Regions from separate parts of the Bradyrhizobium sp. 187 genome, predicted to be linked through region 1. Evidence: predicted binding sites of a transcription regulator. Region 1 holds the regulator's gene; each other region holds the start of a gene.
The links. Region 1 encodes PhoB, which activates phosphate uptake and scavenging genes when phosphate is short. Its sites were predicted from a motif close to TGTCATNNANCTGTCAT; they were not measured.
Positions count from the first base shown of each region.

Region 2: IVB19_RS00820 (DUF2794 domain-containing protein) is a predicted target of PhoB. The motif match lies at 6,827-6,843, and genes of this name have one in related genera.
Region 3: phnC (phosphonate ABC transporter ATP-binding protein) is a predicted target of PhoB. The motif match lies at 5,408-5,424, and genes of this name have one in related genera.

Region 1 is NZ_CP064693.1:7,234,406-7,244,804, forward strand. It holds gene argF (ornithine carbamoyltransferase) at 1-33, opposite strand, end outside; gene IVB19_RS34855 (aspartate aminotransferase family protein) at 33-1,235, opposite strand; gene IVB19_RS34860 (GcrA family cell cycle regulator) at 1,691-2,203, shown strand; gene phoB (phosphate regulon transcriptional regulator PhoB) at 2,442-3,149, opposite strand; gene phoU (phosphate signaling complex protein PhoU) at 3,172-3,888, opposite strand; gene pstB (phosphate ABC transporter ATP-binding protein PstB) at 3,899-4,720, opposite strand; gene pstA (phosphate ABC transporter permease PstA) at 4,717-5,562, opposite strand; gene pstC (phosphate ABC transporter permease subunit PstC) at 5,567-6,556, opposite strand; gene pstS (phosphate ABC transporter substrate-binding protein PstS) at 6,655-7,668, opposite strand; gene IVB19_RS34895 (ATP-binding protein) at 7,812-9,110, opposite strand; gene IVB19_RS34900 (putative bifunctional lysylphosphatidylglycerol flippase/synthetase) at 9,144-10,199, opposite strand.
Region 2 is NZ_CP064693.1:158,080-168,478, forward strand. It holds gene IVB19_RS00795 (heme ABC transporter permease) at 1-702, opposite strand, end outside; gene ccmB (heme exporter protein CcmB) at 794-1,462, opposite strand; gene ccmA (heme ABC exporter ATP-binding protein CcmA) at 1,737-2,339, opposite strand; gene acnA (aconitate hydratase AcnA) at 2,582-5,302, shown strand; gene IVB19_RS00815 (DUF1223 domain-containing protein) at 5,537-6,313, shown strand; gene IVB19_RS00820 (DUF2794 domain-containing protein) at 6,906-7,274, shown strand; gene IVB19_RS00825 (GNAT family N-acetyltransferase) at 7,367-7,897, opposite strand; gene IVB19_RS00830 (Bax inhibitor-1/YccA family protein) at 8,126-8,917, opposite strand; gene IVB19_RS00835 (ABC transporter permease) at 9,188-10,399, opposite strand, start outside.
Region 3 is NZ_CP064693.1:531,573-541,971, forward strand. It holds gene IVB19_RS02535 (dihydrodipicolinate synthase family protein) at 1-462, shown strand, start outside; gene IVB19_RS02540 (selenium-binding protein SBP56-related protein) at 721-2,121, shown strand; gene IVB19_RS02545 (hypothetical protein) at 2,199-2,792, shown strand; gene IVB19_RS02550 (DUF1045 domain-containing protein) at 2,796-3,494, opposite strand; gene IVB19_RS02555 (alpha-D-ribose 1-methylphosphonate 5-triphosphate diphosphatase) at 3,513-4,706, opposite strand; gene IVB19_RS02560 (LbetaH domain-containing protein) at 4,703-5,362, opposite strand; gene phnC (phosphonate ABC transporter ATP-binding protein) at 5,546-6,355, shown strand; gene phnD (phosphonate ABC transporter substrate-binding protein) at 6,420-7,355, shown strand; gene phnE (phosphonate ABC transporter, permease protein PhnE) at 7,432-8,316, shown strand; gene phnE (phosphonate ABC transporter, permease protein PhnE) at 8,313-9,161, shown strand; gene phnF (phosphonate metabolism transcriptional regulator PhnF) at 9,326-10,057, opposite strand; gene phnG (phosphonate C-P lyase system protein PhnG) at 10,176-10,399, shown strand, end outside.

The DNA.
Region 1 (10,399 bases):
GTGCTTCGGTGTTTTATCGGGCGACTTGCTCATCAGCTTGCCGCCCGCTTGTTGCCGGACAACGCGGTGCAGGCGCGCTCGAGCCGCCCGACGCTGTCCTCGATCTCGGCTTCGGTGACGATCAAAGGCGGCAGGAAACGCACGACATTGTCGCCGGCACCGACGGTGAGCAGCTTTTGGTCGCGCAAGGCTGCAACGAGATCGCCGGAGGGCACCACGGCCTTGATGCCGATCAGGAGGCCCTCGCCGCGCACTTCGCTGACGACATCGCCGTGACGGTCGATCACGGAGGCGAGCTTCTGCTTGAGCAGCAGCGACATCCTCTGCACGTGGTCGAAGAAGCCGGGCTTGAGCATGACGTCGAGCACGGCGTTCGCAGCCGCGATCGCGAGCGGATTGCCCCCGAAGGTCGAGCCGTGCGAGCCCGGCGTCATGCCGGACGCCGCTTCGGCGGTCGCAAGGCAGGCGCCGATCGGGAAGCCGCCGCCGAGCGCCTTGGCCAGCGACATCACGTCGGGTTCGACGCCAAGGCGGCGGTACGCGAACAGATCGCCGGTGCGGCCCATGCCGGTCTGCACCTCGTCGAAGGCGAGCAACAGACCCTTCTCGTCGCAGAGCTGGCGCAACGCCCTCAGGAAGGCGGGCGTTGCCGAACGCACACCGCCCTCGCCCTGGATCGGCTCGATCAGGATGCCGGCGGTCTGCGGACCGATTGCCTTTTTCACGGCATCGAGATCGCCATGCGCAACCTGGTCGAAGCCCTCCATCGGAGGGCCGAAACCTTCGAGATATTTTGCCGATCCCGTTGCGGCCAGCGTCGCCAGCGTGCGGCCATGGAAGGCGCCTTCGAAGGTGATCATGCGATAGCGGTCGGGATGACCCTTTGCGGCGTGATAACGGCGCACGACCTTGATCACGCATTCCAGCGCTTCGGCGCCGGAATTGCAGAAGAACACGAAATCCGCGAAACTTTCATTGCACAGGCGCGCGGCGAGCTTTTCGCCGTCCGGGCTCTGGAACAGATTCGACATGTGCCAGAGCTTGGTGGCCTGCTCCTGCAACGCCGCGACCAGCGCCGGATGGGCATGGCCGAGCGCATTCACCGCCACCCCGGAGGTGAAATCGAGATAGCGCTCGCCATTGGTCGCGATCAGCCAGCAGCCTTCGCCACGCTCGAAACCAAGGTCGGACCTGGCGAAAACGGGGAGCAAATGCGGCGCTGCGCTGTTAGTCATGATGGTCACTTGAATGTTGCGGACGGAGTGAGCGTGCATTGCGCAACGCACCATCGACCGGCCCGGAAAACGAAACGTGCCGCCTCTTGAGGGCGGCACGTGCGACTATCTTAGGCCTGGTGAAACGGGTGTCAATGCCGCCCGGAAAGCCTCGCGAAACGCTGAATCCGTAGTCTTGCGGTGCCGATTTTGCGGGATTTGGCCACGGAACATGTGGAAGCGAGTCGGCGGACTCTTGCGCGGGAGTCACGCCATATTGTAGCGTTTGGATTGTCAGATACGACATCTCGTGCAGTGGTTCTGATCTTTAAGTCCTTATGTACCGGCGTAAACGTTCGGGCGTTCAAGACGCGCCCGGCGAGCCTTAAGGGATTCTGGCGGCACGGGTTTTTGAAGGCTTAGGCATTCGCTGCGAGGCCCCAGGATGGCTGGCGCGCAGCGAGGGAAAGGGTGCAATGACGGTTTTGACCTGGTCCGATGATCGCGTCGAGCAGCTGAAAAAGCTCTGGGAGGCCGGACTTTCGGCCAGCCAGATCGCGGCGGAGCTCGGCAATGTGACCCGCAATGCCGTGATCGGCAAAGTGCACAGGCTCGGCCTTTCGGGCCGCGCCAAGAGCCCATCATCGGCAGCGCCGCGGCCGCGCAAGGCGCGCCCCGCGCAGCACATGATGCGGGTGAGCCGCCCGATCTCGCGCGGCAACACCGCGCTGGCGCAGGCCTTCGAGGTCGAGGCTGAGCCGGATCCGGTCACCTACGACAACGTGGTGCCGATGAGCCAGCGGCTGTCGCTGCTGGAATTGAACGAGGCGACCTGCCACTGGCCGGTCGGCGATCCCTCGAGCCCGGACTTCTTCTTCTGCGGTGGAAGGGCGCTGTCCGGACTGCCCTATTGCGCCCAGCACTCGCGCGTTGCGTACCAGCCCGCGTCGGATCGGCGCCGCGCACCGGTAAAGCCGGGTCCCCGTTAGTCGTCACGCGAAGACAGTTCAACAATTTCAGTGTCGTCCCGGCCTAGTGCGCAATTGCGCACGGGGGGCCGGGACCCATACTCCGAGCACGCAATAATCGTGCGGAAGGGGTCACTCCGAGTCTTCGCCAAACCACGTTCGGTGGTTATGGGTCCCGGATCAGCGCTCGCTTCGCTCGCTTGTCCGGGACGACGGCTGAGAATGCAGGGACAGCTCGCCAACAAACAAGCCTGCAACCCTACACCTGCTCCGCCTTCGCGAAGCGATCATCCAGCGCGTAGCCGGCGCCGCGGACGGTGCGGATCGGGTCCTGCTCGCGGCCGAGATTGAGCAGCTTGCGCAGGCGGCCGATATGCACGTCGACGGTGCGCTCGTCGATATAGATGTCGCGGCCCCAGACGCTGTCGAGCAGCTGCTCGCGCGAGAACACCCGTCCCGGATGCTCCAGGAAGAACTCCAGCAGGCGATATTCGGTCGGACCGAGATCGATCGGCCGGCCCGAGCGCGCCACGCGGCGCTTGTCACGGTCGAGCTCGATGTCGCCAAAAGCAAGGACGGTGGCGAGGCGCTCCGGGCTCGCGCGCCGCAGCAGGCCTTTCACGCGCGCCAGCAGCTCCGGCACCGAGAACGGCTTGACGATGTAATCGTCGGCGCCGGTCGCAAGACCCCGCACCCGCTCGCTCTCCTCGCCGCGCGCGGTGAGCATGATGATCGGGAGCTGCTTGGTCTCGGGACGGGTGCGAAGCCGCCGGCACAATTCGATGCCTGACAGGCCCGGCAGCATCCAGTCGAGCACGATCAGATCGGGGATGTGCTCCTTGAGGCGGGTGTCGGCGTCGTCGCCGCGCATCACCGTCTCGACGTCATAGCCGTCGCCTTCGAGGTTGTAGCGGAGAAGCTCGGTCAGGGCTTCCTCGTCCTCAACCACCATAATGCGTGCGCCCATCGGGTCGTCGCTCCTTAAGTCTTCAGGTGTTCGGTACCGTGTTGGCAAAGGTCGTCATGTCGCCCTTCGGCCGCTTGTCGGTGATCGCCTGGCCCTCGATCATGTAGAACACGGTCTCGGCGATATTGGTGGCGTGGTCGCCGATCCGCTCGATGTTCTTGGCGCAGAACATCAGATGGATGCAGAACGAGATATTGCGCGGATCCTCCATCATGTAGGTGAGGAGTTCGCGGAACAGCGAGGTGCAGATGGCGTCGACTTCCTCGTCGCCCTTCCACACCGCCATCGCCGCCGGCAAATCATGCGCGGCATAGGCGTCCAGCACCGACTTGACCTGCTGCTGCACGAGGTCGGTCATGTGCTCGAGGCCGCGGAACAGCTTGAGCGGATGGAAGTCCGTCTCCAGCGCCGCGACGCGCTTGCCCATGTTCTTGGCGAGGTCGCCGATGCGCTCGAGATCGGTCGCGACGCGCATGGCGCCGACGATCTCGCGCAGATCGACCGCCATCGGCTGGCGGCGGGCGATGGTGAGCACCGCACGCTCCTCGATGCGCTTCTGCAGCGCGTCGAGCTCGGTGTCGATGGCGACGACGCGCTGGCCGAGCGGGACGTCGCGGCGGATCAGCGCGTCGACGGACTCGACGATCATGCGCTCGGCGATGCCGCCCATCTCGGCGACCAGGCGAGTGAGTTCCTGGAGGTCGGTGTCGAAAGCCTTTGCGGTATGTTCAGAACCCATGTCGCGTCTCCTAGCCGAACCGGCCGGTGATGTAATCCTGCGTGCGCCGATCTGACGGCGACGTGAAGATCTTGCTGGTGTCGTCGAACTCTATCAGCTCGCCGAGATACATGAAGGCGGTCTTGTCGGAGACGCGCGCCGCCTGTTGCATGTTGTGGGTGACGATAGCGATCGTGTAATCCTCGGACAGCTCCTGGATCAGCTCCTCGACCTTGGCGGTCGAGATCGGGTCGAGCGCCGAACAGGGTTCGTCGAACAGGATCACCTCGGGCCGCACCGCGACGGTGCGGGCGATGCAGAGGCGCTGCTGCTGGCCGCCGGAGAGCGACAGGCCGGAGGCGTTGAGCTTGTCCTTGACCTCGTTCCACAGCGCGCCGCCGCGCAGCGCCTTCTCGACGCGGCCGTCCATCTCGGACTTCGAGATCTTCTCATAGAGACGGATGCCGAACGCGATGTTCTCGTAGATCGTCATCGGGAACGGCGTCGGCTTCTGGAACACCATGCCGACGCGGGCGCGCAGCAAATTGAGGTCCAGCCTGGGGTCGAGAATGTTGGTCTGATCGAGCATGAGCTGACCGGTGGCGCGCTGGCCGGGATAGAGGTCGTACATCCGGTTGAAGATGCGCAGCAGGGTCGACTTGCCGCAGCCCGACGGACCGATGAACGCCGTAACGCGGTTGGCGCCGAGCGTCAGGTTGATGTTCTTCAGCGCATGGTGCTCGCCGTAATAGAAGTCCAGGTTACGCACGGTCACCTTGGGGGGCGCCTCGGGCAGCACCGCCGCGTGCGGCAGTCCACCGGACGCGCTCATCGACACGGAAAGATCACTCATTTTGCGGTCCTCTCGGCGCCAAGGATGCGCGCGAAAATATTAAGGGCAAGAACGGTCAGGGTGATGAGCAGCGCCCCGCTCCAGGCCAACTGCTTCCAATAGGCATAGGGGCTCTGCACGAAGTTGTTGATGGTCACAGGCAGGTTCGCCATCGTCTTGTTCAGGCCGAGGCTGAAGAACTGGTTCGATAGCGCGGTGAACAGCAGCGGCGCGGTTTCACCGGCGACGCGAGCGGTCGCGAGCAGCACGCCGGTGATGAGACCCGATCGGGCAGCACGATAAGCGATCCGCTTGATCACCAGCGAACGCGGCAGGCCGAGCGCCGAGGCCGCCTCGCGCAACGCGTTCGGCACCAGCAGCAGCATGTCCTCGGTCGTGCGCAGCACCACCGGGATCACGATGACCGCGAGGGCGAGCGAGCCTGCGATCGCCGAGAAGCCGCGCATCGGCACCACCACGGCGCCGTAGATGAACAGGCCGATGATGATCGAGGGCGCCGAGAGCAGGATGTCGTTGATGAAGCGGATCACCGAGGTCAGCCGGTCATTGCGGCCGTATTCGGCGAGATAGGTGCCGGCGAACATACCGAGCGGCGCGCCGATGCCGACGCCGATCACGGTCATGATCAGCGAGCCGACGATGGCGTTGAGCAGACCGCCCTCGTTCGATCCCGGTGGCGGCGTGTTCTCGGTGAACAGCTGGACATTGAGTCCCGCCAGCCCGTTGTAGAGCAGCGTGATCAGGATCAGCGCGAGCCAGGTGACGCCGAAGGCGGTTGCGGCGATGCAGAGCCCGCGGACGACGATGTCCTTGCGGCGTCGGCGTGAATAGATCGGATTCATGGCGCTAATTCCCCGCCTTCTTTTCCAGCCGCATCAGCATCAGCCGCGCCGCTGCGAGCACGAAGAAGGTCAGAACGAACAGCAGGAGGCCGAGCAGGATCAGGCCGGATTGGTGCAGGCCGTCGCTCTCGGCGAACTCGGATGCGATCGCCGCCGAGATCGTGGTGCCCGGCGCAAAGATCGATGACGAGATCCGGAACGAGTTGCCGATGATGAAGGTCACCGCCATGGTCTCGCCGAGCGCGCGGCCCAGCGCCAGCATGATGCCGCCGATGACGCCGACCCGGGTGTAGGGGATCACCACGCTGCGGACGACTTCCCATGTGGTGCAGCCGACGCCGTAGGCGGCTTCCTTCAGGACCGGAGGCACCGTCTTGAACACGTCGACCGAGATCGAGGTGATGAAGGGCAGCACCATGATGGCAAGGATCAGCGCGGCATTGAACAGGCTGAGATAGGACGGGGGACCTGCGAAGATCGCGCCCAGCACGGGAACGCCGTCGAAGATCTTGATCATGAAGGGCTGGAACGTGTTGGCCAGGAACGGACCCAACACGAAGAAGCCCCACATGCCGTAGATGATCGAGGGAATACCGGCGAGCAGCTCGATTGCCATGCCGATCGGGCGGCGCAGCCATTGCGGGCAGAGCTCGGTGAGGAAGATCGCAATGCCGAGACCCACGGGAATGGCGATCAGCATCGCGATGAAGGAGGTGACGAGCGTGCCGTACATCGGCCCGAGCGCGCCGAGCACCGGCGGATCTGCGGAGGGCGCCCAGCGCTGCGTCCACAGGAAGGAGACGCCGTATTCTTTCATCGCCGGGAAAGCGCCGACGATCAGCGAAATGATGATGCCGCCGAGGATCAGAAGCACCGAGATCGCGGAGAGCCGCGTAATCCAGTAGAAGGTAACGTCGCCGAGCTTGAACGCGCTCAAGGCCTTGGCGCGGTCATACGGTCCGGCGTCGTCGATTACATCGCTCTGAACGGCCATCTCTGCCACGCCGATCCCCTGTACCAAATAGTATACGTTTTTTGTTGGTCCGTGCCCCGGATGCAGCGCAGCGCATCCGGGGCACGAGCGTCGCGAACCTAGCTCTTGATGTCGGCAGCCCAGGTCTTCTCGATCAGCTGAACGACCGGATCCGGCATCGGGATGTAGTCGAGCTCTTCAGCCGCCTTGCCGCCGCTCTTGAAGGCCCAGCGGAAGAACTTGATGGCTTCCTGCGAGGCCGCCTTGTCGGTGGCGTCCTTGTGCATGAGGATGAAGGTCGCCGCCGTGATCGGCCAGGATTTCTCGCCGGGCTGGTCGGTCAGGATGACGTAGTAGCCGGGAGCCTTGGCCCAGTCGGCGTTGGAGGCGGCCGCCTGGAAGGCTTCGACGGTGGGCTGCACAGGCTTGCCGGCCTTGTTGATGAGACCGGTGTAGGTCAGCTTGTTCTGCTTGGCATAGGCGTACTCGACATAGCCAATCGAGTTCTTGGTCTGGCTGATGTTGCCGGACACGCCTTCATTGCCCTTGGCGCCGACGCCGACCGGCCACTCGACCGCGGTACCCTCACCGACCTTGCTCTTCCAATCCGCGCTGGCCTTGGCGAGGTAGTTGGTGAAGTTGAAGGTGGTGCCCGAACCGTCCGAACGGCGGACCACGGTGATGGCCTCCGAGGGCAGCTTCACGTTCGGGTTGAGCTTCTTGATCGCGGCGTCGTCCCATTTGGTGATCTTGCCGAGATAGATGCTGGCCAGCGTCTCGCCGTCGAACACCAGTTCACCGGGCTTCACGCCCTCGATGTTGACGACGGGCACGATGGCACCCATCACCATCGGCCACTGGACGAGGCCGTCCTTCTCGAGCTGCTCGGCCTTGAGCGGCGCATCGCTGGCGCCGAAGGTCACGGTCTTGGCCTGGATCTGCTTAATGCCGCCGCCGGAGCCGATCGACTGGTAGTTCAGACCGTTGCCGGTCTCCTTCTTGTAGGCGTCGGCCCATTTGGAATAGATCGGGAACGGGAACGTCGCGCCGGCTCCGGTGATGTCGGCAGCAAAGGCCGCCGTCGTCGATGCGGCGACAATGCCAGCAGCGACGAGTGTTTTGAGGAAATTCATGCTGGTCTCCATACAGGGGAGCGAAGCGCCATCCGCGCCCGATCGCGCTCCCCGTGCCGCCCCTTTAGGAGCGGACAGCTGAGCTTTTACGAAGGTTTGGTGACAGTCGGATGACAGTGTTAAGCAGCTGAAATCGCTGGAATTTAGCTCAGAGCCGCAGGCTTGCCCTGGGGAAAACAGGCGGTGAAAGTGGCGCCCTGTTTGGGCACGCTTTCGATCAAAAGCCGGCCGCGATGACGGTTAAGAATATGTTTCACCAGCGACAATCCCAGGCCGGTGCCGCCCTGCGAGCGGCTGTCGCCGACATCGACCCGGTAGAAGCGCTCGGTCAGCCGCGGCAGGTGCTCCGGCGCGATGCCGGGGCCGAAATCCCGGACCAGCACCCGGATTTCCTGAGTTCCATCAGGGGCCGCGCCTGATATCAGCGACACGATAATGCGTCCACCGGAGGCGCCGTATTTGAGCGCGTTCTCGATCAAATTCTCGAACAGGCGGAGCAACTCCTCGCGGTCCCCCGCGATCAGCACCGGGGTCTCGGGCAGCTGGGTCTCGACCTCGACCTGGCGTTCCCGCGCCAGCGGCTCGAGCCCATCGGCGACCTGCAAGATGATCGGCAGCAGGTCGACCAGGGTGTCGGGCCGCACATGGGCCGACAGCTCCACCCGCGACAGCGACAAGAGATCGTCGATCAGGCGCGCCATCCGGGTGGCTTGGTTGTGCATGATGCCGAGGAAGCGCTCGCGCGCCTTGGGATCGTCCTTGGCCTGGCCCTGGAGCGTGTCGATGAAGCCGGACAGCGCGGCCAGCGGCGTGCGCAGCTCGTGGCTGGCATTGGCGACGAAATCGGCCCGCATTTCCTCGACCCGGCGCAGCGGCGTCTGGTCGTGAAAGGTCATCAGCATGCATTTGTCGGCGCCGCCAAAGGTGGTCGGCACCGGCACCGGCGTGATGGTCAGCTCCATCCAGCGATCGACCGGGACATGGTCGAGATAGGTCGCGCGCCGCGGCTCGGTGGTCGCGATCGACTCGCGCAGCGCCGTGATGATCTCGGGCGAGCGCAGCGCGAACTGGGCGAGCTCATTCCGGCGCAGTGCCGGCGCGAGCTGGGCGGCTGCGGCGTTGAGATGGATGACGCGGCCGGCGCGGTCGAGCAGCACCGCGGGATCGGGCATGCCGGCGACCACTGCGGCGACCGCCGCGCTCTCGACCGGGTTGACGCGGCGGGTCTCTTCGCGCGAGGCGGCGGTATCGTGCAGGCGCCACGGGATCAGCGCTGCGGCCGCGATGCAGAGGAACACCGCAATCGCATGCAGCGCCGATAATTCCCCCAGCGAGACCACCACGGATAGGGCGAGCGCGGCGGCGATCAGGATGACGGTCGAGTGCCGCAGCCGGTCGGACCAGGGCGGGGAGGAGGGAGAAGTTGGGGCGTCGATCGCCATCGGGGTGGGCTTCTCCAAAAGGCCTTGCGCCGGTCAGGCGCCGCTGTCGCTGCGCTTTCTCACGTAAGCGGCTTCAGGCGCGGGGCCGGGGTCGAGCTTGAGCGCAGCCTGCTGCAGGCGCTTCGATCGTGCGCCGATGATAACTTCGCGAAACGTCAGCAAGATTACAGATATGACAAAAGGGGACAGATAATAGAGGACGCGGAACAGCAGCATCCCGCCCAGCAGCTCCTCGCGGTCCATCTGCCAGAGCCCGACCAGCATCGCCGCGTCGAACACGCCAAGGCCTCCGGGCGAATGGCTGGCAAAGCCGAGCAGCGTGGCCGAGACGAAGATCACCGCGACCACCACGAAACCGAGATTGGGCTCGTCAGGGACCAGCACGTACATCGCGAGCGCGCAGAAGCCGAGATCGATGATGCCGATCGCGATCTGGAGCAGCGTCAGCGGGCCGCCCGGCAGCATCACGGTCCAGGGCCCGCGGCCGACCATGCGCGGCTGGGTCCAGACCCAGACCACGTAAGCGACCAGTCCGACGATGATCATCATCGCCAGCATCCGGTTCAGCCAGGGCGGAAGCATGTCGATCGAGGCCGCGGCTTCCGGATGATAGGAGATGCCGAGGCCCAGCACCGCGGCATTGCCGAGCCAGAAGGTCAGGCCGGCGAGGAAGCAGATCTTTGCGACGTCGATCGCGTTCAGGCCATAGGCGGAATAGATGCGGTAGCGCACCGCGCCGCCGGTGAAGACGCTGGCGCCGACATTGTGGCCGATCGAATAGCTGGTGAAGGCAGCGAGCGCGTTAATCCGATAGGGCACGTGGGGATGGCCGATCGCGCGCACGGCGAACAGGTCGTAGAAGGTCAGCGTGAAATAGCCCGCAGCGACGAACAGCGCCGCCATCGCGATCTGGCTCGGCTCGGTGCTCTTGATCGCTTCGAGGACTTCGTTGACATCGATGCCGCGCAGCATGTGGTAGAGCACATAGCAAGCGATGCCGATGACCGCGACGCTGATCACAACTCCAAGCTTATGCAGGATTTGCTTCTGGCGCAGAAACGACATCGCCCTGCGTATGGCTTCCAGCATCTAAACCTCGAACAACGCTTCAGCGGCCAGGGTGGCCGGCGAACAGGCGGACGACACGCAGGCACCCGACGAATCCTCGCCGGCGGCTCCGGCATCGCGCATGCCCCCTGCCCCTCCACTAGCGCGTTTTGGGGCGGAGTGGAATTCGACAATTCGAACAAAAAGTCGTGGCTTCAAGGTTTTAGGCAGGTTGCGGGCTC
Region 2 (10,399 bases), 660 kb from region 1:
CTGCAGGGACCGCACGCGCCGTCGCAAAATCTCGTTGCGCATCGCAGCCAGATGCAGCGTGACGAACAGCAGGGTAAACGCGACCGCCATCACCAGCAACGGAATCAGGAATGATCTGTCGAGCGACGAGCCGCCCATCCGCATCACCGAGGCCGGCTGGTGCAGCGTGTTCCACCAGTCGACCGAGAACTTGATGATGGGCAGGTTGATGGCGCCGACTAGGGTCAGCACGGCGGCGGCGCGCGCCGCGCGGGAGGGCTCGTCGACCGCGCGCCACAGCGCCATCAGGCCGAGATACATCAGGAACAGGATCAGCACCGAGGTCAGCCGCGCGTCCCATTCCCAATAGGTGCCCCACATCGGCCGGCCCCACAGCGAGCCCGTGAGCAGCGCAAGGAAGGTGAAGCTGGCGCCGATCGGGGCGGCCGCTTTGGCGGCGACGTCGGCAAGCGGATGCCGCCACACCAGCGTGCCGAGCGAGGCAATGCTCATCACGCCCCATACGAACATCGACAGCCAGGCATTAGGCACGTGGATGAACATGATCTTTACCGTCGCGCCCTGCTGATAGTCGTCGGGTGCGGTGGCAGACTGATAGAGCCCGATCGCGAGCAGGATGATGGTCGCGGCCGCAAGCCATGGCAGCAGCCGCGCCGTCAGCGCGAGGAACCGTGTGGGGTTGGCGAGGTCGATCAGCGTCATGGTATCCTGATAATCACCGGTAAGCGCTCACGCAATCAGCACGAAAGTCCGCAGCGAAAGTTGATCGGGGTCAAGGTCAGTCCAGCCCATCTCAATCCAGCCCATGCTTCAGGCTCGCCGCAGCCGCGAAGGGGCCGATCACGAGACTGACCAGCGACAGCGCGCACAGGATCGAGAACGGCGCGCCGAACGTCATGGGTCCGACGATCGCCGCCTGCGAGGCTGCGACGCCGAAGATCAGCACCGGTATCGACAGCGGCAGCACCAGGACAGCTATCAGCAAGCCGCCACGATGCAGCGTCACCGCCAGCGCCGCACCGACCATCCCGGTAAATGTCAGCGCCGGGGTGCCGGCGAGCAGTGTCAGCGCCACAGCACCGGTTGCGACCATGTCGAGGTTGAGCAGCAGGCCGAGCACGGGGGTTGCGACGATCAGCGGCAGGCCGGCGGCCAGCCAATGCGCCAGCGCTTTCGACGCGCAGGCGAGTTCCAGCGGGGTCCGGCTCATCGTGATCAGGTCGAGCGAGCCGTCCTCGTGGTCGGCCATGAACAGCCGGTCCAGGGTCAGCAGGCTCGCCAGCAGCGCCCCCAGCCACAGGATGGCGGGTCCGAGCCGCGACAGCAGTGCCAGGTCCGGCCCCACAGCAAACGGCATCAGCACCACCACCGTCAGAAAGAACAGCACGCCAATCAACGCCCCGCCCCCGACGCGGAGCGCGATCCGGATATCCCGGCGGATGAGGGCAGACAGGGCGGTCATGCCACTGCTCCCAGAGGTGAGGAGGCAGCGTCGGCCGGTTGCGCCGGGCGAGCTGCGCTCCCTCCCCCCTTGTGGGGGAGGGCGGGGGAGGGGGGTAGCCCCGAGGAAGATGGTTCTTGGGTGCGGGCTGCTAGCAACGGAGCGCCCGCCTGCCGAACGCGAGAACCGAGAGAGTGCGCCGTGTGGCACCCCCCTCCCTGACCCTCCCCCACAAGGGGGGAGGGAACGGAGAGGGCGGAGTTCGGCCGCTTGGAAACCTGAGGGTCGACCCGAATCACGCCGCACCCCCGATCCGCAGCTCCCGCGAATCGATCCCGAGCGGGGCATGGGTGGCGGCGACGATCAGGCCGCCGCGCGCCAAGTGCCCGCGCATCAATCCGGAAAACATGTCCTGTCCCGCGACATCGAGCGCCGTGGTCGGCTCGTCCAACAGCCAGACGGGGCGGCGGACGGTGAGCAGGCGGGCCAGCGACAGCCGGCGGCGCTGGCCGGCGGACAGGAAGGCGGCGGGCAGATCGGCGGCATGGTCGAGCCCGACGGTGGCGAGTCCCTTGCCGGTGTCGAAACGCTCGCCGCCGAGAAAATCGGCCCAGAACGTCAGATTCTCCGCCACGCTCAGGGCTGGCTTCAGGGCGTCGCGATGACCCAGATAGTGGCATTGCTCCGGCAACGTCAGCTCGGCGTCACCCCCGTCCAGCGCGATCGTGCCGCTCGCCGGAATGAGCAGGCCCGCGATCAGCCTCAGCAGCGAGGTCTTGCCCGATCCGTTGCGGCCGACGACCGCCACGGCTTCGCCGGAGCCGGCCTCGAAATCGAGCGCGGAAAACACCTCGCGCCCGCCCCGCACGCAACTGACCCCGCGTCCGGAAAGCTGCATCTTGCCTCGTATCGATCCGCTCAAAGCCAGGCCTCAGGAAAACTTGGGGTAGCGTATGGGAATTTTTGGCTCGCGGATTGCCGCGGCACGATTGTGGCTGTGGCGGCGCGGTTAGAAAGCTTCTATAAGCCCGGAACTACTTGATGCGGCAACTCAACCTGCCCCTGCAAGTGACTCAGCCTGCCTACGCTGACGGTGTTAAAATACCCTGCCGGGTATAACTGACAATTGGGATTTCCTACATGACCTCGCTCGACAGCTTCAAATGCAAAAAGACCCTCAAGGTCGGCGCCAAGACCTATGTCTATTACAGCCTGCCCACGGCCGGGAAGAATGGTCTGAAGGGAATTTCGAAACTCCCCTACTCGATGAAGGTTTTGCTCGAGAACCTGCTCCGCAACGAGGACGGCCGCTCGGTCAAGAAGGAAGACATCGTCGCGGTGTCGAAGTGGCTGCGCAAGAAGTCGCTGGAGCATGAGATCGCCTTCCGCCCGGCGCGCGTGCTGATGCAGGACTTCACCGGCGTGCCCGCCGTGGTCGATCTCGCCGCGATGCGCAACGCGATGCAGAAGCTCGGGGGCGACGCCGAGAAGATCAATCCGCTGGTGCCGGTCGATCTCGTCATCGACCACTCCGTGATCGTGAACTTCTTCGGGGACAACAAGGCCTTCGGCAAGAACGTCACCGAGGAATACAAGCAGAACCAGGAGCGCTACGAGTTCCTGAAATGGGGCCAGAAGGCGTTCTCGAACTTCTCCGTCGTGCCGCCCGGCACCGGCATCTGCCACCAGGTCAATCTCGAATATCTCTCCCAGACGGTGTGGACCAAGAAGGAGAAGATGACGGTCGGCAAGAAGACCGGCACCTTCGAGGTCGCGTATCCCGACTCGCTGGTTGGCACCGATTCCCACACCACCATGGTCAACGGCCTTGCCGTGCTCGGCTGGGGTGTCGGCGGCATCGAGGCGGAAGCCTGCATGCTCGGCCAGCCGCTGTCGATGCTGCTGCCCAACGTCGTCGGCTTCAAGCTGAAGGGCGCGATGAAGGAAGGCGTCACCGCGACCGACCTGGTGCTGACGGTGACGCAGATGCTGCGCAAGCTCGGCGTCGTCGGCAAGTTCGTGGAGTTCTTCGGCCCCGGCCTCGACCATCTCTCGGTCGCAGACAAGGCAACCATCGCCAACATGGCGCCCGAATATGGCGCGACCTGCGGCTTCTTCCCGGTCGATGCCGCCGCACTGGATTATCTCAAGACCTCCGGCCGCGCCTCGGCGCGCGTCGCGCTGGTGCAGGCCTATGCGAAGGCGCAAGGGCTGTTCCGTACCGCCAAGTCGCCCGATCCGGTGTTCACGGAAACGCTGACGCTCGACCTCGGTGATGTCGTGCCCTCGATGGCCGGCCCGAAGCGCCCCGAAGGCCGCATTGCGCTGCCGTCCGTGGCCGAGGGCTTTTCGCTCGCGCTCGCCAGCGAATACAAGAAGGCCGAGGAGCCGGGGAAGCGCTTCGCCGTCGACGGCAAGAACTTCGACATCGGCCATGGCGACGTCGTGATCGCCGCGATCACCTCCTGCACCAACACCTCGAACCCGAGCGTGCTGATCGGCGCCGGTCTTCTGGCGCGCAACGCCGCCGCGAAGGGCCTCAAGGCAAAGCCGTGGGTGAAGACCTCGCTCGCCCCGGGCAGCCAGGTGGTGGCGGCCTATCTTGCCGATTCCGGTCTCCAGGCCGATCTCGACAAGGTCGGCTTCAACCTGGTCGGTTTCGGCTGCACCACCTGCATCGGTAATTCAGGTCCGCTGCCCGAGGAGATCTCGAAGTCGATCAACGACAACGGCATCGTCGCGGCTGCGGTGCTCTCCGGCAATCGCAACTTCGAAGGCCGCGTCTCACCGGACGTGCAGGCGAACTATCTGGCTTCGCCGCCGCTCGTGGTCGCCCACGCGCTCGCGGGCACCGTCACCAAGAACCTCGCCGTCGAGCCGCTCGGTGAAGGCAAGGACGGCAAGCCGGTCTACCTCAAGGACATCTGGCCGACGACCAAGGAGATCAACGCCTTCATGAAGAAGTTCGTGACCGCGTCGATCTTCAAGAAGAAGTATGCCGACGTGTTCAAGGGCGACACCAACTGGCGCAAGATCAAGACGGTCGAGAGCGAAACCTATCGCTGGAACATGAGTTCGACCTATGTGCAGAACCCGCCCTATTTCGAAGGCATGAAGAAGGAGCCGGAGCCGGTCACCGACATCGTCGAGGCCCGCATCCTCGCCATGTTCGGCGACAAGATCACCACCGACCACATCTCGCCGGCCGGTTCGATCAAGCTCACCTCGCCCGCCGGCAAATATCTCAGCGAGCACCAGGTGCGTCCGGCCGACTTCAACCAGTACGGCACGCGGCGCGGCAACCACGAAGTCATGATGCGCGGCACCTTCGCCAATATCCGCATCAAGAACTTCATGCTGAAGGGCGCCGACGGCAATATTCCGGAAGGCGGTCTCACCAAGCACTGGCCCGACGGCGAGCAGATGTCGATCTACGACGCCGCGATGAAGTACCAGCAGGAGCAGGTGCCGCTGGTGGTGTTCGCCGGCGCCGAATACGGCAACGGCTCCTCGCGCGACTGGGCCGCGAAGGGCACCCGTCTGCTCGGCGTGCGCGCCGTGATCTGCCAGAGCTTCGAGCGCATCCACCGCTCCAATTTGGTCGGTATGGGCGTGCTGCCGCTGACCTTCGAGGACGGCACCTCCTGGTCGTCGCTCGGTCTGAAGGGCGACGAGAAGGTCACGCTGCGCGGCCTCGTTGGCGACCTCAAGCCGCGCCAGAAGCTGACCGCGGAGATCGTCTCCGGCGACGGTTCGCTGCAGCGCGTTTCGCTGCTCTGCCGCATCGATACGCTGGACGAACTCGAATACTACCGCAACGGCGGCATCCTGCACTACGTGCTACGCAAGCTCGCGGCGTAAGCGCGGATTTGTGAACGGTGGCTCACTGCGAAGTGAGTAGTAGGTTACACGAAGGCGGCCTATCACAAGGCCGCCTTCACGCGTTTGCGGCAGGCTTCAGATGGGCCCGCCCGGCACAGAACCTCCCCTTGTACGGTTCTTGGACGGACAACAAATGTGTGAGGCCCGTAAGATTACGGTGACCATCCGGCGGTAAGATTTCCCTCTCACGAGCAATGGTGTGCGGCGTTCGACATGACAACAATGACGGCTTCTCATCTGGTTTCACGCTGGTCCGGTGCCCTCTGGTCGGGAGCTCTTGGTCTCTGTGCAATCGTCGCCGTCATCCGCCCTGCCGAGGCTGATCCCCGCGCCGTTGTCGAGTTGTTTACCTCGCAGGGCTGCTCCTCCTGCCCGCCGGCCGACAAGATCATCGGCGACCTCGCCCGCGATCCCTCGATCATCGCGCTGAGCATGCCGATCGACTATTGGGACTATCTCGGCTGGAAGGACACATTGGCCGATTCGCGCTTCTCTGCACGGCAGCGTGCGTATTCGCGCATGCGCGGCGACCGCGAAGTCTACACGCCGCAGGTCGTGGTCAACGGCTCCACGCATGTCGTCGGCAGCGACCGCACCGGCATCGAAAGCGCCATCGGCAAAACCGAGACGGGCACTGGTGTGATGAGCGTGCCGGTGACGATGTCGCTCGCGGGCAAGCAGATCAACGTCTCGGTGGCCGCGAGCAAGGAGCCGACGGCGTCCCACGGCGAGGTCTGGATCTGCTCGATTGCGAGGTCGGTGCCGATCGCGATCAGTCGCGGCGAAAATCGCGGACAGCAAGTGATCTATCACAACGTGGTGCGCAACCTGCTGAAGGTCGGCGACTGGACCGGCCGCCCGGAAAGCTGGACGGTGCCGATCGAGAACCTCACGCGTGACGGCGTCGACGGTGCCGTGGTCTATGTCCAGGACGGCAGCCGGGAGAGACCGGGCCCGATGCTGGGCGCGGCGTACACGTCGCTGCACTGACGCGCACTTCGAATCGTCCGACTCAAGCACACTCTCAATCCTCATGGTGAGGAGGCGCGTCAGCGCCGTCTCGAACCATGCAGGCCCTGCTGAGGCAGCTCGGCCTCGATCCTTCGAGACGCCGCTTCGCGGCTCCTCAGGATGAGGGGAAAGGGTTTTTGCTGAGATGCTGAGATATCCGTCGAGGCAGAAACATCCCGACCCAAACAATTCGACTCAAACAAAAAAGGACCAACTCGCGTTGGCCCTCCTTGTCGTGCGAACAGACCCGATCCTGACGGCCCCGGGGGGCTGGGGGCTGAGGAATCCGGAACCGAAAGGACCGGGTCAACGCACATAGGTCTTTTCGCAACGCAGGGCGGCAGTCGCTTGGCGGAAAAGCGGCGACACTATGATTCCTGCTAACGATCCCGTGACGGTTTGCCGCGACAGAGTTCCACCGCTGCGTGTGGGCGGATTGGCTCCGATTCCAAGGTCCTTCCAAGGGCCCTTGCGGTGGGGAACAGTTGGCGCAATCATGCAACCGTCATGATCCGCGGTCGAGGGACGGTCTTCGCGGACGCGGTCATGCTGATGCGACAGGAGGCGGCCTATGAGTCTGTCGGAGGATACCGATCCGAGCGAACAGCGTGCGGCGGCGCGCCCCGCCGCTTCGAATGCGCAACTGAGCCGCGTGACGTTCAACCGGCTCGAGCTGCACCGTATTCTCAATCTCTACGGCCGGATGGTTGCCGAAGGCGAGTGGCGCGACTATGCCATCGACTTCCTCAGGGATCGCGCTGTGTTCTCGGTCTTTCGCCGCGCCTCGGAAGTGCCGATCTATCGTATCGAGAAGGATCCGCGCCTCGCGCGCAAGCAGGGCATGTACAGCGTGATCTCGGCGACGGGCTTGATCCTGCGCCGCGGCCACGAACTGGAGCGCGTGCTCCTGGTGATCGATCGCAAATTGGCGGTGGTGTAGCAGGGATCCAGTAGCCCGGATGAGCGTAGCGACATCCGGGTCTTTGCTTGCAGCGTTCCCGGGTATCGCTTCGCTCACCCGGGCTACGGGCCTTACTTCCCCGGCACGCTCTTGGCGCCCTCGCCGAGGCTCCGCTGCATCATTACCGTGTCCAGCCAGCGGCCGAATTTCAGCCCGACGCTGGGATGCGTGCCGATCATTTTGAAGCCGGCCCTGGTGTGCACGCCGATCGAGCCGGCATTGGTGGAATCCCCAATTACCGCGATCATCTGACGGAAGCCGCGTGCCTCGCATTCGACGATCAGCCGCTCCAGCAGGAGCGCCCCGATGCCGCGGCGGTGGAAGGATGGATCGAGATAGATCGAGTTCTCGACCGTGAAGCGGTAGGCCGGGCGGGGCCGGTAGGCACCGGCATAGGCGTAGCCGGCGACGCGCCCGTCGAGGATGGCGACGAAATAGGGGTAGCCGCCGTCGATCAGCGTGCGGTAGCGGCGCGTCATCTCGGCAAGGTCGGGCGGCTCCAGCTCGAACGTCGCGGTGCCCTCGCGGACAGCCTGCCGATAGATGGCCGTGATGGCGGGGAGGTCGGCCTCGGTGGTGGGCCTGATATCGGGTGCGGACATGCCGCAAGATTAGAGCCTTCCCGGGGCGGCTGGAAGAGGCAACCGTGCTTCCTCATACTCCGTCCTTGCGAGGAGCCCTTGCGACGAAGCAATCCAGAAATGCACCAGCGGAGGGACTCTGGATTGCTTCGCTGCGCTCGCAATGACGGTGGGTGTTGAGAGGCTCGCCCCAAACAAAAACCCCGGCCTCTCGGCCGGGGGTTGCTGGCGTCCACTCTGGGCTGGCGCTTAGTCGCGCTGGCCGAGGAGCTGCAGGAGCAGCGTGAACAAGTTGATGAAGTTCAGGTACAGCGACAGCGCGCCGGTGATGGCCGCACGCTCTGCGATGTCACCGCCGGCCGAAGCGTAACCGTAGATGTAGTCGTTCTTCAGCCGCTGGGTATCCCAGGCGGTGAGGCCCGCGAACACCAGCACGCCGACCACCGACACGACGAACTGCAGCACCGAGCTCGCCAGGAACAGGTTCACCAGGCTCGCGATGACGATGCCGATCAGGCCCATGAACAGGAACGAACCCATTCCGCTCATGTCACGCTTGGTGGTGTAACCGTAGAGGCTGAGCGCGCCGAAAGTCGCCGCGGTGATGAAGAACACCCGGACGATCGAGGTGTGCGTGAACACCAGGAAGATCGAGGACAGCGAGACGCCCATCAGTGCCGCGAACACCCAGAACAGGATCTGGGCGGTCGAAGGAGCGAGCCGGTTGATGCCTGCCGAGATCACGAACACCATGGCGAGCGGCGCGAGCATGAACAGCCACTTCAGGGGGCTGACGAACATCGCGTAGCCGAACGGCGTCAGGAACAGCTTGCCGACCCGCACGGCTTCCGGGGTCGGAACGTCCGTCACGGCGGCCATGTAGACGCCGAGGGCGGCAAGGCCGGTGATGGCCAGGCCGATGCTCATGTAGTTGTAGATGCGCAGCATGTAGGCGCGCAGGCCGGCATCGACCGTCGCGGCGTCAACACGCCCGGCGGCCCTGCCGAAAGGAGAAGCGTAATTGCGGTCTAGGTCCGACATGGTCGAATTCCCGTTGGTTGGTCCGGTCCGGCATGAGGGTCGCCATGCCGCCGGTTCGTCAAATTCTATCTCGGATACCGATGTCTGCCGACTAAATTTTGGCTAACAATCGGGGCTCCGAACCCATTCGATATGTGGGAAACTAACACATTCGCTGCAACCGTCCACGCGCGGCTGAATGTCGCCCTTACCTGCAATCCAGACGAGCGGACGTGGTTAATCGCTGGAATCGTGCGATTTCGCTCCCGTGCCGCCGCCCGCTACCATTTGTCACAAATTCCGCAACACCGTGGCGGGCTTTTTGTTCAACGCCAGCAGGGTGCCGGCGAGCCCGAGGCCGACCGTGACGACGAAGGCAGCCGCGACCACGCCGGCTGCGCTGCCGCCCTGCCAGACGAAAGTGAGGGTCATCAGCCGGGTCACGATCATCCAGGCCGCGACGCTGCCGGCGAAAACGCCGAAGACCGCGGTGGCAAGCCCGATCAGGAGGTATTCGAGCGCATAGGCGCCGAGCAGCCGCAGCCGGGTCGCGCCCAGGGTCTTGAGGATCACCGCATCGTAGACCCGGTGGCGATGGCCGGCGGCGAGCGCGCCGCCGAGCACCAGGATCGCCGAGATCAGGGTCACCGCGCTGGCGCCGCGGATCGCCAGCGCCAGGTTGGTCACGACCGAGCCGACCGTCTCCATCACCTCGCGCACGCGCACGCTCGTCACCATCGGATAGGCGTCAGCGACCTCCTTGATGATCTTGCCGTCGCCGGCCGCATCGCCGCCGGCTTCCGTCAGCGTCGCGATGTGGGTGTGCGGCGCGCCCTTGAATGCGTTCGGCGAGAACACGAGGACGAAATTGATGCCGAGGCCCTGCCAGTCGATGCTGCGCAGATTGCTGATCTTCGCGGGGATGTCGCGGCCGAGGATATTGACCACGACCTCGTCGCCGACCTTGAGGCCGAGTCCGTCCGCGATCTTCTTCTCCATCGAAACCAGCGGCGGGCCGGAATAATCGGCGCTCCACCACTCGCCCTCGACCACCTTGGAGCCCTTCGGCAGCTCGGCGGTATAGGTCAGGCCGCGGTCGCTCTGCAGCACCCACTCGGAATCGGTGCTGGGCTTGAGCTCCTCGGCGCGGACACCACGGGCTCCGACGATCCGTCCGCGCAGCATCGGCACGTCGTCGACTTTCGCGCCAGGGGCGATCTGGCGCAGGTATGTGTCGAACTGCTCGGCCTGCGTGCTCGGAATGTCGATGAAGAAGAACGATGGCGCGTGCTCGGGCAGCGCCGCCAGGAACTGCCGGCGCAGATTGCCGTCGATCTGGGTGATGGTGACGAGCACGGCGAGCCCGAGCCCGAGCGACAGCACGACCGAGGGCGTCAGCGCGCCCGGCCGGTGGATGTTGGCAATCGCAAGTCGCAGCATCGGCCATCGCGTGCGCGGCAGCCGCCGTGCGATCGTCATCAGCAGGGCGGCAATGCCGCGGAG
Region 3 (10,399 bases), 1.0 Mb from region 1:
CTCGCGCGGCTGGCGCGCGATTTCGCCAACATCCGCTATTTCAAGATCGAGGTGCCGGGCGCGGCTGCAAAGCTGCGCAGCCTGATCGACGCCGGCGGCAGCGATATCGAGGGTCCCTGGGACGGCGAGGAAGCGATCACGCTGCTCGCCGATCTCGATGCCGGCGCCACCGGCGCGATGACCGGCGGCGGCTATCCCGACGGCATCCGCCAGATCGTCGATCCCTATTTCGCCGGCAAGCGTGAAGAGGCCAAAGCCGCCTACGAACGCTGGCTGCCGCTGATCAACTACGAAAACCGCCAATGCGGCCTGATCGCCTGCAAGGCGATGATGCAGGCCGGCGGCGTGATCAAGTCGGACACGGTGCGGCATCCGCTCCAGCCGTTGCTCCCGGCGACGCGGGCCGGGCTGCTGGAGTTGGCCAAGGAGCGCGATGCGCTGGCGTTGAGGTGGGGGAAGTAGCGCAACGCTGTCGTCCCGGCGAAGGCCGGGACGACGCTGAGTGTGAGGTGCGCACCCTGGCCTGATCCCGCCAGCTTCCATCTGGCTGAAGGCGTCGAATTAACGCGGTTCGGGCGGTTTCCCGCAGCCCGGCGATGACATATTGTACGCTCGCCAACCTGGCCCGCGGAGCAACTCAAGACATCGCGCAACAGCTCTTCATTATGCCGCTATTCCGAACCAGGTTGGTGCGAACCAACGAAACAGGGAGGCAGTGCCATGACGATGAGGCCGGATCCCACCTTTCACGCATCGCCCAAGCTTGCGATGGAAGCTCCTGCGGAGAACTTTGCCTACACGTTGCTGCTCAGTCCGGATTTCTCGAAACCGGATGCTCTCGCGGTGATCGACGCCAAGCCGGGATCGCCGACCTACAGCCAGATCGTCCACACCGTGACGATGCCCAACAAGGGCGATGAGTTTCATCACTTCGGCTGGAATGCCTGCTCCTCCGCCTTGTCGCCGCTCACTGGGCATGCCTTCATCGAGCGGCGCTATCTCATCATCCCCGGGCTGCGCTCGTCGCGGATTTACATCATCGATACCAAGCCCGATCCGACCAAAGCCAAAATCCACAAGATCATCGAGCCCGAGGAAGTCTTCAAAAAGACCGGCTATTCGCGGCCGCACACCATCCATTGCGGGCCGGACGGCGTCTATGTGAGCACGCTCGGCGGCGGCGGCAAGGACGGCACCAACGGGCCTCCAGGCGTCTTCATCATGGATTGCGAGACGTTCGAGGTCCTTGGACGATGGGAGATCGACCGCGGTCCGCAGACGCTGCACTATGATTTCTGGTGGAACCTGCCGCGCGACTACATGGTGACGAGCGAATGGGCATTGCCGCCGCAGTTCGAGAACGGGATCGTCCCGGAAGATCTGCTGGCGAACAAATATGGCCATCGTCTCCACTTCTGGGATCTCCGCGCCCGTCGCAACGTGCAGACCATCGACCTCGGCGCCAATCATCAGATGGCGCTGGAGGTACGGCCGGCGCACGATCCGGTTCGCGAATACGGCTTTGTAGGCGTTGTGGTCGACACCACGAATCTCGAAGCCTCGATCTGGACCTGGTGGCGCGAAGGCGGAAAATTCCATGCGGAGAAGACGGCGACGATCCCGCCCGAGCCTGCGCCAAAGGAGAAGCTCCCGCCGCTGCTTCAGGGCTTTGGCGCCGTGCCGCCGCTGGTGACCGACATCGACCTGTCGATGGATGATCGTTTTCTCTATGTCTCGTGCTGGGGCACGGGTGAAATGCGCCAGTACGACGTGAGTGATCCGCGAAAGCCGAAGCTTGCGGGCTCGGTTCACATCGGCGGCATCGCGCGCCGCACCCCCCATCCGAACGGCAAGGCATTTGCGGCCGGTCCGCAGATGGTCGAGATCAGCCGGGACGGCAGGCGGGTGTACTGGACCAATTCGCTCTATTCCACCTGGGATGACCAGTTCTATCCCGATGGCGTTCCGGGTTTGGAAGTCATGGCCAATGTCGGTCGCAATGGTGGCCTCGAGCTCGACAAGAACTACTTCGTGAGCTTCCCCGACGGATATCGTGCGCACCAGATCAGGCTGGAGGGCGGCGATTGTTCGACGGACTCCTTTTGCTACCCGTCGGCCTAGATTGGGCACACGCGAGCCTCGGCTGGCTGTGGCTCGCTCTTGTTGCGAGCGGTCTCTATCACGGGGTCAATCCGGGAATGGGCTGGCCGCTCGCCGTTTCGGCCGGGCTCATGGACAAGAGCCCGCGCGCGCTCTTTCGTGCGTTGTGGGCTCTGGCCGCCGGACATCTCCTGGCAACGCTTCTCGTGCTGCTGCCATTCGCGTTCCTGCTCGTGCTGGCCGAGTGGCAGCGTTCGATCCAGCTCGGCGCGAGCCTTTTCGTCATCGGCTTCGGCGTCTATCGGCTGGTCGAGCGGCGCCATCCGCGCGCGCTGGCACGAATTCCGCCGACGCAATTGGCGCTCTGGTCATTTGCCGTTGCCATTGCTCACGGCGCCGCCTTGATGCTCGTGCCGATCTATCTCGGGCTCTGCCAGGCCTTCGAACTCGATGCCGGCCATGAGGCCGCCGGCGCGCTGATGAAGGCGAGTCTCGGGATGGCGGTTCTGGTGTCTTTGGTGCACGTCGCTGCCATGGTCAGCGCCGGCGGATGTCTGGCGTGGCTGGTCTACCGCCATCTGGGATTGAGGTTCGTCTCGCGAAGCTGGTTCAATCTGGATCTAATCTGGGCCACCAGCCTCATTCTGGTTGGCGTTGTGGCCTTCGGCTTCAATCTCGCGAGCTGGCACTGACGCTTACTGGGTCAAAGCCCACTCGCCGATGATGCGGAAGCGAGCCTTGGCGTGGTCCTGTTTGAACAGCGCGACGCGATCGATCGCAAGCGTCTTGAGGCCGAGCGCAGCAAACCTTCCCTGCAGCATTTCCAGAATCGGCCCGCGCCGCTCCACGTCGAGCCGGCCCGTCAACGTCATGTGGAAACGGAATTCCTCCATCACGTAAGGATAGCCCCAGCGGTCGAGATAGTGGCGCTGCCGTTCGCTCAGCTTCTCCGGCTTGCGCCGCGCACGGTCTTCCGCGCTCAGCGGCGCGCGGAAGGAGTCGAAGTCGCGCGCGCAATCGGCGGCGAGCTGCTGGAGTTCGCCGACCGGCTCCCCGGGAATGACGGCGATGAAGCCGCTGATGGAATCGACGACCGGGCGGATCACCGGAATTGCGCGTGCCCTGCCGGCGAATGTCGCGCAGGCCGCAACAAGCTCGACCTCGCGCCTGTCGGACGCCAGCGCCATCGGCGCCTTCAGCGTGGCGTGAAAGCCGTATTTGCGGGGATCGGCGGTAACATCACGCCAGTCCGGCGCGAGACGCGATGCGTCGGCGGGAAACGGCAGCTCGTTGCCGGTATAGGCATCGTAGCCGAGCAACTCCGCGCCGAAGCGGGTGAGCGCGCTGTCGCTGCCTGCGGCAAAATAGATCGCGTAGCGGGGGAAACTCGTCATCGTCCGAGCATAGCGGGTTTATGCCGCGGCGACAGCTTGGCGCGGGGTAGCTGGCATGCCAAGCAACCGCGTCGCCTCGGTGAGATGCACGAGCTTGCCGCCTGATATCACGGCGATCAGCCGCGGCCGCAGCGGCATGCTGTCGTCGACCAGCAGAATGTCCGCGCGCCGGCCTTCCGCGAGCACGCCGCGATCTGCAAGACCGGTCGCGCGCGCGGGCGCGGCGGAGACCAGATTCCAGGCCTCGGTCAGCGGCAGCACGCCATCGGCGGCGAGCCGGAACGCAGCGAGCAGCTGCGCGGGATAGTTGTAGTCCGAGGCCAGAACCGAGCAGAGCCCTTTGGCGATCATGTCGGATGCCCTGGTCCAGCCCGTGTGGCTGCCTCCGCGCACGACGTTCGGCGCGCCGTAGACGATGGCGTCACCGTGGCTTGCTGCCGCCCGCGCTGTCTCCTCGTTGATCGGAAACTCCGCAATCGCCACGCCCATGGCGCGAAAGCCTTCGCGCATCGCCGGCGTCGCATCATCGTGCGAGAGCATCCGCACGTCGGCGGCGCGGGCCGTCGCGGCCAGCCGTGACACGGAAGCCGGCACATCCGCGGCGCGGGACATTATGTGTCCGACCAGCCGGTCGAATTCCTCGCTCGACAGGCCGGTGCGCTCCACCATGCGATTGCGCTTGCGCGGCTTGGCCATGTCCCCAACCGTGCCGTCCATGTGGTCGTTGAAGGCGAACAGGTCGACGCGGCCCTCAGTGAGCCATTGGCTGATCTCGGTTTCGGCGTCGAGATTGTAGGTCTCGTGGCGCAGGTGAAAGCGGGTGTCGGCGGCGAATTGCGGGCGCTGCCGTTCGATCGCCTCCATCAGGCTGCGCGCATTGCCGGCGCTGCGCAGGCCCGGCTCCCACGAACAGGTCGTGGCGTGAAAAACCGTGGTGATGCCGTTGCTGATCGCCTGGCGGTCGCTGTCGGCGAGCGCGACGTCGATCGGGAAATCGACCCCGGCGCGCGGCATCATCTGTCGCTCGAAGGCATCGCCATGCAGATCGACGATGCCCGGCAGGACCAGCAGATCGCGCGCCTTGATCGCCAGCCGCGCCCGGCTGCGCGAGGCATTGATCTCTGCGATGTCCGTTCCGGACACGAGAAGCGACGTTTCGGCGAACTCGGAGCCGATCAGGGCCCGCCCGCCCTCGAGGAATATGTCTGTCACGCGACCGCGCTTCGTTTGCTGGCAGAAGAGGGTGCCCCTGCTTCGTATGCCGTGAGGAAATCCTCAATCCCGAGCTTGCGGAAATTGGGCAGGGCTTCACGCAACTTGTCGTGATCCCAGTCCCACCAAGCGAGCCTCGCAAGCCGCCCCGCAACCTCTTCCGAGAACCGCCGGCGAACGATGCGCGCCGGATTGCCGGCAACGATGGTGTAGGCCGGCACGTCCTTGGTGACGATGGCGCCGGCCGCGATCACCGCGCCGGTGCCGACGTTGCGGCCCGGCAGCACGATCGCGCCATGGCCGATCCAGACGTCATGGCCGATATGGACGTGATGCTGGCGCCGCCAGTCGAAGAACTCGGTGTCGTCGCTCTCGCCTTCGAAATAGGCGCTCGAACGATAGGTGAAATGCGCCTGCGTGGCGCGGTGCATCGGGTGATTGCCCGGATTGATCCGCGTCATCGCCGCGATCGAGCAGAATTTTCCGATGGTGGTGTAGGTGATCTGGGCGTCGTTCACGACATAGGAGTAATCGCCCATCGTCACTTCGTGCAGCATCGTGCGCGCGCCGACCTCGGTGTAGGCCCCAAGCCTGGCGTCGTGCAGCTTCGCGGAGGGATCGACAGTCGGCTGGACCGAAAGAGCTTTGGCGGCCATGTTGAATCCGAACGAGAGGGCGGGCGTTTCTCTTCGAGCGGCTTGATGACAATGTCATGACGACGCCATGACAGGGGATGAACAGGAGATGAGGTGTGTAGGATCGCCGCACCGCAACGTCCGTGTCACACAAGTGTCAAGCGCCGGCGTTAGCGGTGGGTCCCAGCTACTCTGGAGCCCTGCATGCTGGTGGTTGAAGGTCTGACGTGTCGCTTCGGCGTGAAAGCCGCGGTGGACGACGCCTCGTTTCAAGTCTCTCCCGGCGGCTTCGTCGGCGTGATCGGACGCTCCGGCGCCGGCAAGTCGACCCTGCTGCGGACCATCAACCGTCTCGCGACCCCTGCACAGGGCCGCATCCTGTTCGACGGCCTCGACGTCACGGCGCTGCGCGGCAAGGAGCTGCGGCAGTGGCGGGCGCGCTCGGCGATGATCTTTCAGCAGTTCAATCTGGTGGGCCGGCTCGATGTGCTCACCAACGTCCTGATGGGACGGCTTGCGACGATGCCGGCCTGGCGCTCGCTGTCGCAGACCTGGCCCGAGCAGGACAGGGCGCTGGCGATGTCCGCGCTCGAACAGTTCGACATTGCCCCGCTCGCGGCCCAGCGCGCCGATCAGCTCTCCGGCGGCCAGCAGCAGCGCGTCGCGATTGCCCGCGCGCTGGTGCAGCAGCCCGACATCATCCTCGCCGACGAGCCGATCGCCTCGCTCGATCCGCGCAACACCAAGATCGTCATGGATGCGCTGCTGCGCATCAACAAGCACTTCGGCATCACGGTGCTCTGCAATCTGCATTCGCTCGACCTGGCGCGCAGCTATTGCGACCGCCTGATTGGCATGGCGCAGGGCCGCGTGGTGTTCGACGGCGCGCCGGCCGAGTTGACCGACCACGTGGCGCGCGAGCTCTACGATCTCGAAGCCGCCGAAGTCATGGGCGGCACGCCTGCACCGGTGCGACAGGGCATTCCGGCGCTTGGAACGGCGGCCGCCGCCTGAGCTGCGCCGCATCAGGACTTACCAATTTTGCGTCAACCGAACCTCAACCAATGAAGAGGCTATCATGATTACTCGCAGATTGATTCTCGCCGGCGCCGCCGCGCTCGCGTTGACGACTTCGGCCTCCGCCGAAGACTGGAAAGCCAAATATCCCGAGCTGACCTTCGCGGTCATTCCGGCGGAAAACGCCTCGGGCGTGACCGAGCGCTGGGCGCCGTTCATGAGCTATCTCTCCAGGGAATTGGGCGTGAAAGTTACGCTGCGCATCGCCAACGACTACGCTGCCGTAATCGAAGGCCAGCGTGCCGGCAACATTCACATCGCGAGCTACGGCTCGGCCTCGTTCGCCCGCGCCCGCCTGACCGGCGTCAAGACCGACGCCTTCGCCAACGACATCAACTCCGACGGCTCCACCGGTTATTACTCGGTGTTCTTCGTCAAGGCGAGCAGCGCCTACAAGAGCATCGACCAGCTCAAGGGCAAGAACCTCGGCCTGGTCGACCCGAACTCGACCTCCGGCAACAACGTGCCGCGCTTCGAGCTCGACAAGATGGGCATCGCGGACGCCGACACCTATTTCAGCAAGGTCGTCTTCACCGGAAGCCACGAGAACGCGATCCTGGCGCTGGCGCAGGGCACGGTCGACGTCGCGGCCAACCAGTGGACCAGCGACAACGACTCGACATTAGCGCAGATGCTGACCAAGGGCATGCTGAAGAATGCCGATGGCTCGGCGATGAAGAAGGATGATTTCCGCATCATCCACAAGTCGGCGCCGATCATCAACGGCCCCTATGCCTACAATTCTGAGCTGCCGGAAGAGGCCAAGGCCGCCATCGCCAAGGCGTTCTTCGACGCGCCGGCCAAGGACAAGGCTGCGTTCGATCGCCTCCAGGACGGCCAGAAGAAGGGTTTTCATCCCGCGACCACCAAGGATTGGGATGGCACGATCGAGCTGATCAAGTTCGTCGATGCGCTGCGTAAGAAGAAGGCGTCCTGAGTTTCGGGACGATGCCACTGGAGCCGGGTCGATGGACCCGGCTCTTTCTCTTTGATTGACCATTTTCCTGGCCAAGATGACCGTCGCGGTTTCGATCCTCCCCGAGCAACAGCTCGCCGTGCTCAACGCCGCCTATCGCCAGGCGGTGGCGCGCAAGCGGCTCCGAATCCTGTCTGGAGCCGTGATCTTCGCCGCAGCACTGTGTCTGGCCGCGATCGGCGCTGAAGTGAATCTGCGCACGCTGTTCGCCCACTTTGGCAACTTCATCAGCTATTTCGACCGCATCCTCACACTCGACACCGGCCAGCGGGTCTGGACCGATGTCGGCGAGTGGCTGTGGGGCTGGCGCAAATGGCTGAGGATGCTGGGCGAGACTTTGCTGATCTCCTATGTCGGCACGCTGATCGGCGCGACTTTTGCGTTTTGCCTGAACTTCTTTGCGGCTGAAAACACCTCGCCCGCGCCGTGGTTGCGCTTCGTCGTGCGGCGCCTGCTCGAATTCGCCCGCACGGTCCCCGGCATCGTGTTTGCCCTGATGTTCGTGATCGCCTTCGGGCTGGGGCCGATGGCGGGCGTGCTGGCGATCGCGATTCACTCCACCGGCGCGCTTGGAAAGCTGTTCTCGGAGATCGTCGAGAACGCCGACATGAAACCGGTCGAAGGCGTCCGCTCGACCGGCGCGAGCTGGCTGTCCTGCATGCGCTTCGCCATCCTGCCGCAGGTCACGGCGGGCTATGCCAGCTACGCGCTGCTGCGTTTCGAGATCAACGTCCGCGAGGCCTCCGTGATGGGCTTCGTCGGTGCCGGCGGCATCGGCCAGGAGCTCGTCGTCGCCATCCGCAAGTTCTACTACTCGGACGTCAGCGCCATCCTGCTCACCATCATCGTCACGGTTTTCATTATCGACATCAGCACCGGCTGGCTGCGCGGCCGCCTGTTCGGCAAGGAGGCGCGGACGTGACGGGGCCGCAGGACATTGACACATCAGCGCTTCGCGCGCGCTACCCTGATGTGTTCGACCGGCCGGCTTCGGCGCGGCTCCCGATGCCGGCGATGATCGTCGCGGCGCTCGCGGTTCTGATTTACGGCCTCGTCGATCTCGACTTCTCGCCGTCGCGGTTCGTCGCGGGCCTCAACCAGCTCGGCTGGATCAGCCTGATGATGATCCCGCCGGATCCCGGCTCGTCGCTGCCGGTCTATCTGAAGGCGCTGGGCGAGACGCTGTCGATCGCGCTGCTCGGCACAACGCTCGCCGCGCTGTTCGCACTGCCGGTCAGTCTTCTTGCGGCGCGTAATGTCGTGCCATCAAAGCTGCTGCGCTTTCCGGTCCGACGTTTCCTGGATTTGATTCGCGGCGTCGACACGTTGATCTGGGCGCTGGTGTGGATCAACGTGGTCGGGCTCGGCCCGTTTGCCGGCGTGCTCGCCATCGCCGTGTCGGATTTCGGCGCCTTCGGAAAACTGTTCTCGGAGGCGATCGAGGGCGCCGATCAGAAGCAGGTCGAGGGCATCCGCGCCTCCGGCGGCAGCGCGCTGCACGAGATTCGCTTCGGCCTGCTGCCGCAGGTCCTGCCCGTGATTGCCGGGCAGGTGCTCTATTTCATCGAGTCGAATACGCGCTCGGCCACCATCATCGGCATCGTCGGCGCCGGCGGCATCGGCCTCCAGCTCGCTGAGCAGATCCGCGTGCTGGAATGGCAGAAGGTGTCGTTCCTGATCCTGATGATCCTGGTCGCAGTCGCTGCGATCGATTTCGTTTCGGGCAAATTGCGTTTTGCGATTATCGGGCGGCGGGCGGTGGCGTAACCTTCTTCCTTCTCCCCTTGTGGGAGAAGGTGGCGCGAAGCGCCGGATGAGGGGTCTGCATCCTCAATTCAGATCAGTGCGCGGAGGCAACCCCTCACCCGTCTCGCCGCTAGCGCGGCGAGCCACCCTCTCCCGCAAGGGGAGAGGGGCAGAGGGCAGCCAGTTCACCCGTTCTCCACCAGAAATTCCACCCGCTCCGCGGCAAAGCGCGAATGCTTGGTCACCAGCGGCTTGCCGTCGAGATCGTGATCGGTGGCGTCGACCACCAGGATCGGCCGTCCCAGCGCCAGATCGAGCCGTGCGGCGTCGGTTGCGTCGACGATACCGGCGGTGATCCGGGTCGCGCCGCGGCGATAGTCCCGGACGCCGTAATGCTCGAGCAATTTCGTCATCGAGCGGGTCGCGGCAAACACGTCGCCCGCAGCCGGGAATAGCTGCGCCGACAGCCACGTCGTGGAGACACAGATCGGCGTGCGGTCGGCGAGGCGCATCGCCTCGATCCGGACCAGCGGTGCGCCGGTCTTGAGGCCAAGCTCCCGCGCGAGTTCGCGGGTCGCAACGTCAGCGGACGCCTCGATCAGCCGGCCATGCGGTTCGCGGCCGTCCGCGCCGACGATCTCGGAGAAACGGGTCCGCGAGCGCAGTGGATAAGCGAGCTTCTGCGCCTCGACATAGGTTCCGCTGCCGCGTTCTGCCCGCACGATGCCGCGCTCGGCAAGCGCGGCCAGCGCGCGTCGCACGGTGTGGCGGTTGACGCGATAGGTTTCGGCGATCTCCACCTCGCCCGGCAGCTTGTCGCCCGCCGCAAAGCGGCCGTCGGCGATGCCGCGCTCGATGCCGTCGGCAACGAGACGCCACAACGCGACGCCGGAGGAGGCTGTGTCCTGCATGCTCATGTGGCCGGGAAGCTACTCCAGAAATCGCGCCTTTGTCACGAAACAGTCATGGCGCTCCGCTATCAAGTTGTCTAGTATCATAGACAACTTGGATTCGGCAAGTTCTGCAGAGAAGTCGGTGGATGCGGTGACCCAGCACAATAATCAGCAAGCCCAGCGCAAGGCCGCAATGGCCGTGCTGGCGCACGCGGAGGCGGACGAGATCGCCGCTCGCCTCCAAGCTCTCGCTTTGCCGGCGCATCAGGATCTGCGCGCGCCGGAAAACGGCCTCGTCATGCTGCGCGGCCGGGTCGGCGGCGATGGTGCGCCGTTCAACCTCGGTGAAGCCACGGTGTCGCGCGC